DNA from 2 places in the Arthrobacter sp. AOP36-C1-22 genome. Region 1 is predicted to be linked to the other one. Evidence: predicted binding sites of a transcription regulator. Region 1 holds the regulator's gene; the other holds the start of a gene.
The links. Region 1 encodes Rex, which represses fermentation and respiration genes when NADH is low (regulators of the CRP and FNR family bind a similar motif). Its sites were predicted from a motif close to CTTGTGAANNNNTTCACAAG; they were not measured.

Region 1 (3,581 bases):
AGATGCGGCGCCTCGAGCCGGCACGGGGCGCAGGCGGCATACCAGAAGTTCAGGACGGTGATCTGGTCCTTGAGCTGCGCCGAGTCAATGGTTTTGCCCTCGTACGTCGTGCCGTCCAGTTCCACAGGTTTCCCGCGGCTTGCCTGGTCGTATTCCTGGACGGAACCGTCCCCGGCAATGTAGTTCTTCCCGTTGCCGGCCTTGGCCTGTTCCGCCAGCGGGTCCTCGGTCGCGGCGCAGGCGGCCAGCGGCAGGACGGCGGCGAAGAGCGCGGCGGAGCGCAGGACGTGTCGTCGGGCGGGAAACGGTGAATCGGACAGGCGGGACGGATGGGACGGCATGTGTTCTTCAGGCTCCGGGGATGTTAGCCGCGTTGGCCAGCAGGTCAGCGCAGGGTTCGGTATAACGAACGGCAACGAGCCGTTCCCCCTCAAAATCCAGGCTGGTGACCGACGTGAGCGTGCATTGCCGCTTCCGGGGGTCATGCCACAGGTGCTTGTTTTCGGCGGCCAGGCGCGTCACCCAAATGGGTAGCTGGTGGCTGACCAGCACGGCTTGGGCTCCGGGGCCGCCGAGTGAAACGGCCCGGTCGCGGTGATCCTTCACCGCGGCCATCATGCGCTCGACCTGGACCCGGTAGGGCTCCCCCCAGGACGGACGCAACGGGTTGATGAGGTAGGGCCAGTGCCGCGGGTTGCGCAGCTGCCCCTTGACTCCGGAGAGTCCCTCGAAATGGTTTCCGCCTTCGATCAGTCGATCATCGGTGGCGATCTGCAGGCCCAGGGCCTTGGACGTCGGCTCGGCCGTTTCCTGGGCCCTGACCAGTGGCGAGGCCGCCAGATGCACGATTGACGCGCCGGCGTCGCGCTGGGCCACGAAGTACTCCGCGGCACGATCCGCCATGGTGCGGCCGAGATCGGAGAGGCGGAATCCGGGCAACCGGCCATAGAGCACCTTGTCCGGGTTGTGGACCTCCCCATGGCGGAGCAGGTGGACGGTGGCGACAGGCATGCATCTAGTGTCTCAAACCTTTGCGGCGTCGCCTAAAAGGAGGACGGTGATCCACTTCATGCATCCCTCGCGGGCGCATAGTGTCAGCCTTCGTGATGATGCCCCGACAGGGGTCGGGCGCATTAGTCTGGGAGCTGGGCCCACCGTACGCAACACCAATGGAGGACAGACGATGAGCACCCCCACCCCCGAGGACCCGCAGCAGGACCCGGATGCCACCAACGACGGCACCACTCCCCCGGTTCCCGGTCCCCCGCAGTTCGGACAACGCCTGCCCGAGACCGGGGCCGACGCCACCGGGTCCCCCCAATACGGCCAGAACCCTCCGGGCCAGCCGGGCCAGTACGGCCAGGGCACCCAGGGCCCCGGTTCCTCCGGGCAGCCGGGGGCGGGCCTGCCTCCGGGCTACGGCCAGCCCGGTCAGCCGAACCTGCCCCCGGTGGGACAGGGCCATGCGAATCCCGCCCCCTCCCCCTATGGCTACGGTTACGGCCAGCAGCCGGACGGTGGGGCAGCGGGCTTCGGGGGAACTCCCGGCACGCGGCCGGCACCCCCGAAACAGCTCAAGGCGGCATTCTGGTTGATCATTGGCGCCGGGATCATCACCCTGGTGCAGGCGCTGATCCTGATCTTCCTGCCGAACGCCATGGTCGTTGAGGCCATCCGCGAAGCCATCGCGCAGCAGGGTCCCGAGACCCAGCAGCAGCTCGACGACGCCGGGATCGACCTCGAATCGATGATCAGCGCCCTGAAGGTCGTCGTCCTGATCATGATGGTGGTCGTGGCCGGGGTCTACGCGCTGATCGCCAGCTTCATCCGCAAGGGCAGCAACGGGGCCCGCATCACCGGCACCGTCCTAGCGGCGATCTCCCTGTTCGGGTTGTTCACCCCGTCGGATCCGATCTCGCTCCTGGTGATCCTGCTCGGCGTGGCCGGCATCGTCCTGGCCTGGCTGACGCCCTCCTCGAACTACGTCAAGGCGATGGCCCAGCGTAAGCGGGGCGGCTTCCGCTAGCAGCCCTCAGTCCTGGTCTGCCGGGCGGCCCGCCCCGAAGCCTGCGTGGTAGGCCAGGATCTGCAGTTCCCGGGCCATGTCCACCCGGCGCATGTGGATGCCCTCGGGAACCTGGAGGATCACCGGGGCGAAACTGAGGATGTTGGTGATCCCGGCACCGACGACCCGGTCGCAGAGTTCCTGGGCCGCCGGTCCGGGGACGGCCAGCACGGCCATGTTCAACCCCAGTTCGGCCGTGGCCGCAGCCAGTTCACCCACCGGACGGACCGCCAGCCCGCCCACGGCATCGCCAATGACGGTTTCGGCGATGTCGAAGACCGCTTGGATGCTGAACCCGCCTTCACGGAAACCGGCATAGCCGGCCAAGGCGCGGCCCAGGTTGCCGGCACCGAGGATGCCGACCCGCCAATCCCGTTCCAACCCCAGGGTCTCGGAAATGGTCTCGGCCAACACCTCGATCCGATACCCGACGCCCCGGGTCCCGAAGGTCCCCAACAGCGAGAGGTCCTTGCGCAGGATCGCGGAATTCACTCCGGCGGCGGCGGCCAGGACCTCCGAGGAGATCGTCGGGCGACCGACCTCACGCATGGCCTCCAGGGCGCGCAGATAGCCGGTCATGCGACTCAGCGTCGCCTCGGGAAGTGCCTTTTCCATCGGATTCACGCACTGATCAACTTCTCGAGCCGATCCGCATCAATGACCCAGAAATCGCGTTGCACCCCATCCACCAACAGCACCGGCACCTCTTCGCCGAATTGCTGCATCAGGGCCGGATCGTCATCGATGAGGACCTCGTCCCACGCGACTCCATGCCGTGCCGTCACCGTCTGGACGGTGGCGCGGGCGGCCCCGCAGAGGTGGCATCCGGTCCGGCTCAAGAGCCTGACCCGGGGTGGTTGAAGCGAAGAATCCATACTCCAAACCTACCGTTACTCCCCCGCGGCCGGGCAGAAACGATCCTCCCCGTGACGCACGGCACCGCTCGCGTGGCCCGTCTCGGTGGATAGACTATCCAGATGCCAGAGCAGCCCCGAGCCGCCCATGTACCGGCAGCCCCACCATCCCCCGGGCATGCCGCCGCCTTCTTCGACGTCGACAACACCATGATGCGCGGGGCCAGTCTGTTCGCCGTGGCCCGGAAGATGTATAGCCGGGGGGCGTTCAGCCTGCGCCACGCCCTGTGGATGGGCGTGCAGCAGATCAGCTTCATGGTGCGCGGCGAGGACCTCGCGCAGGTCCACCGGATCAAGGACCAGGCGCTGGCCCTGGCCGCCGGCATCCTGGTCGATGACATGAGCGCCCTGGGCGACGAGATCTACGACGAATTCATTGCCAGCCGGATCTGGCCCGGGACCCGGGCGCTGGCCCAGGCGCATCTGGACGGAGGCCGGCCGGTGTGGCTGGTCACCGCCACCCCCTTGGAAGTGGCCGAGGTGATCGCCGACAAGCTCGGCCTTTCCGGTGCGCTGGGCACCGTGGTGGACCAACACGAGGGGGTCTATACGGGCCGGCTGGTCGGCGAGATCCTGCATGGCCCGGCCAAGGCCACCGCCGT
Region 2 (3,581 bases), on a different contig from region 1:
CGCGGTTTCGGTGGCCGAGGAGGCAGCGCTGCTGCTCGCCGGCGCCGAGCTGGAGGCTGCCGCCGAGGATTCCTGGGTGGCGGGCGCCGACGACGAGTCGTCGGAGCTGCCCGTGGAGGAACATCCGGTGGCTGCCAGCAACAGGGCGAACCCGGCGGCGGTGACCCCCAGTGCGCGGCGTGCTCGGCTATCGATCCTACGATCCATGCTGTGGTCCTGCTTCCTGCCCTGGCTTGGGCTGGTTGTCCGGCGCCGTCGTCGGCTCCGGTGGTTGCTACACGGTGGCGGTTGCCTCGACCGTGATGTCTTCGGTCCTGTCGACGGCCGGGAAGGCTGCCGGATGGGTTCCGGCGAGTTCCTCGATGACGCGAACCACCTGGCAGGAGTATCCGAACTCGTTGTCGTACCAGACGTAGACGACGGCGTTGCGGCCGTTGGCGATGGTCGCCAGCCCGTCCACGATGCCGGCCCGGCGCGAGCCGACGAAATCGGTGGAAACGATCTCCGGGGAGTCGATGTAGTCGATCTGCTTATGCAGTTCGGCACCCAGCGAGGTCTGGCGCAGGAACGTGTTCAGTTCCTCCTTGGTGGTGTCCTTTTCCAGGTTCAGGTTCAGGATGGCCATGGAGACGTCGGGGGTGGGGACCCGGATGGCGTTTCCGGTGAGCTTGCCCTCGAATTCGGGCAGGGCCTTGGCGACGGCCTTCGCTGCTCCGGTCTCGGCGATGACCATGTTCAATGCCGCCGAACGTCCACGGCGGTCGCCCTTGTGGAAGTTGTCGGTGAGATTCTGGTCGTTGGTGAACGAGTGGACGGTTTCCACGTGGCCGTGGGCCACGCCGTACTCGTCGTTGATGGCCTTGAGCACCGGGGTGATCGCGTTCGTGGTGCAGGACGCGGCGGAGATGACGGTGTCGTCGGCGGCGATGTCCCCGTGGTTGATGCCGTGGACGATGTTCTTCACATCGCCCTTGCCCGGGGCGGTGAGCAGCACCTGGGACACGCCCTTGGCCTTGAGGTGCTGGCCCAGTCCTTCACGATCGCGCCAGCGGCCCGTGTTGTCCACGACGATCGCCTTGTTGATGCCGTAGGCGGTGTAGTCCACGGCGGTCGGGTCGTTGGAGTAGATGACCTGGATCAGCGTTCCGTTGGCCAGGATCGTGTTGTTTTCCTCGTCAACGGTGATCGAGCCTTCGAAGGGTCCGTGGACCGAGTCGCGGCGCAACAGCGAGGCGCGCTTGACCAGGTCGTTCTCACCGTTCTTGCGCACCACGATGGCGCGCAGCCGGAGGCCGTAGCCACCGCGCTCGATGAGGATGCGGGCCAGCAGGCGGCCGATGCGGCCGAAGCCGTAGAGCACGATATCGCGTGATTCGGCTTCGGTGCGTCCCGCGCCACCGGCCTTTTCGGCGAATTCGGCGACTAGGAAGTCGGCCAACACGGCGTCGTTGCCCTGCTCGTTGAATTTGCGGGACAGCCGGGCCAGATCCACCGATACCGCCCCGAGATCCAAGGCATCCAGTCCCTGGAGCAGCGGCAACGTCTGGGATGGGGAGAGTTCCACGCCGTCGATATGGCGGGCCACCCGGTGGGCCTTGAGGATGTCGATCGGGGATTTGTTGATGAGCTTGCGCCCGTAGATGGAGGTCACCACATTGTTCTTGCGGTAGAGACGCCCGATCAGGGGAATCATGGCCTCGGCGAGTTCCTCGCGGCCGCTCCATTCGTTCTGGGCGGCGACAGACTGCTGGGTCACTTCTTGTCCTTCCAATTCAGCCGGCCGGGATCCACTAGCCGGTTGGCACCGCGAAAGCACCATTGCAGATACGGTTGGTTGGGGTCTGAGATTCCTCGCCCCCGGGGCTGCGCCCACCTCCATTCTAGGTTGTTGACCCCCGATCACCGCATTGATACCGGTGAACTCACTCACATGACCTGCCGCAGCGCCACGCCGCCCCAAAACCATGCATTCGAAGACATCTTCGATTATACTTGAATTGGCGGCGCCCCGTCTCTTGCGCCGCCGGCACGGCTCCCCCAGGCCGTGCCCATCAACCGGCCCCGCTCCTTCACCTCGGGCGGGGCCGGTTGCCGCCCCGACGCATCCCGCACCCCCTGGTCATCCGCGCATCCGGTCCGTCATCCAGGCCGGAACAGAACCGGGTGCCGCTAGACTGGCTGGAGGTTCGGCACGCCGCCGTCGACCGGCTACTGACTGGGGAAACATGAGGATTGGGGACCTGTCCCGCGAGCATCGACACCTGGGGATCGTCTTCCTCTGCGACACGATGGCCATCAACGGGACGCTGGATTACTTCAGGGCCATCTGGGTCGGCAGCGAATATCGGCAGGTGCTGACCATCAGCGGATGGGTTTCACCTCCCCTGCCATTGGATGCAGAGATCGAAGTCCACGAGCCCGACCCCACCCCGCCGACAGACGGCAAGTCGTCCGTGTAACCGAATTCGCGGTGGACCGCCACCGCTCACAGTAGAACGTATGTTCGACTATGGTTAAACCTCGCCAACCACCGGGGAGGACACCATCAACAAGGTCGACGTCGCCCAGGCGCTGCAGACCCTCAACGCCGATCTGGCCAGCGGGGGCCGGCCACCTCGGGTGAAGCGGAGCCTCATGCCGGGGGATTACCCGCCGCAGGTCCACCCGGATGACTGGGAACCGGATGACGAAACCGATCGTGGTCCACTCCAACCCCCGTGAGCCCTACCGGGAGGTGACACCGGGTCCGCAGTGGAAGGTGAGTGGACGGGATGGCCTGTACGCCGGGTTCTGTACCGGCAGCGGTTGCCCGGCTGCCGGTGACGATCATCCATCTAGGGGCACCGTTGCCGATGCCCTCACGCGGCCTACCCGACTACTGGGGCGAACAGCCCTCATACGCAGCCTGTCTGGCCTTGCTCCGGGTGGGGTTTACCGAGCCGCCCCAGTCACCTGGGGCGCTGGTGGTCTCTTACACCACCTTTTCACCCTGACCCGCACTCGGCGGGCGGTCTGTTTTCTGTGGCACTGGCCTGCGGGTTTCCCCGAGTGGGCGTTACCCACCACCCTGTTCTGTGGAGCCCGGACGTTCCTCGGGCCGCTTGCGCGACACGCGATCGTCCAGCCATCCCGTCCGTTGACCAGTCTAGCGTGCTCCGGGCGGCGTCCGGTCAGCCACCCCTACGGGTCCTTGCTCGGCCCGTTCGTCCCCCGTCGACGCGTCGGCCGGTCCAGTCTTCGGGGCCACGGCTGGTGATCCCGGTTTCGGCGGGACGATCCTGTCGACCAACGGCACCAAGACGGTGCCGATGCGTCCGACCACCTGGTGGACCGGCTTCATCGAGGCGAGCAAGGCGATCCCCGTCATGAGCATCAGATAGATCACCACGGCGACGTACCTGTTGTCCTCCGCCATCATCTTCGCGTAGCGCGCCACGGCCAGGACCGCGAAGCCGTGCAGCAGGAAGATGGAAAGACTCCGCTGGCCGAACCTGACCAGCAGGCCGGGTTCACGGGGCACCAGGACCAGCAGGCCGACGGTCAGAACCACCGCACAGATCTGCAGCACGAGTCGGTAGACC

Region 2: the regulator Rex is predicted to act here: its motif matches at 1,914-1,933, upstream of ACT3S6_RS03230 (glyceraldehyde-3-phosphate dehydrogenase).

Annotation. Positions count from the first base shown of each region.
Region 1 is NZ_JBQSWW010000001.1:262,854-266,434, forward strand. It holds gene ACT3S6_RS01360 (TlpA family protein disulfide reductase) at 1-341, opposite strand, end outside; gene ACT3S6_RS01365 (histidine phosphatase family protein) at 349-1,011, opposite strand; gene ACT3S6_RS01370 (hypothetical protein) at 1,184-2,026, shown strand; gene ACT3S6_RS01375 (redox-sensing transcriptional repressor Rex) at 2,033-2,680, opposite strand; gene ACT3S6_RS01380 (glutaredoxin family protein) at 2,686-2,940, opposite strand; gene ACT3S6_RS01385 (HAD family hydrolase) at 3,043-3,581, shown strand, end outside.
Region 2 is NZ_JBQSWW010000003.1:124,613-128,193, forward strand. It holds gene ACT3S6_RS03225 (hypothetical protein) at 1-207, opposite strand, end outside; gene ACT3S6_RS03230 (glyceraldehyde-3-phosphate dehydrogenase) at 275-1,756, opposite strand; gene ACT3S6_RS03235 (hypothetical protein) at 2,226-2,459, shown strand; RNA gene rnpB (RNase P RNA component class A) at 2,764-3,132, opposite strand; gene ACT3S6_RS03245 (acyltransferase family protein) at 3,146-3,581, opposite strand, start outside.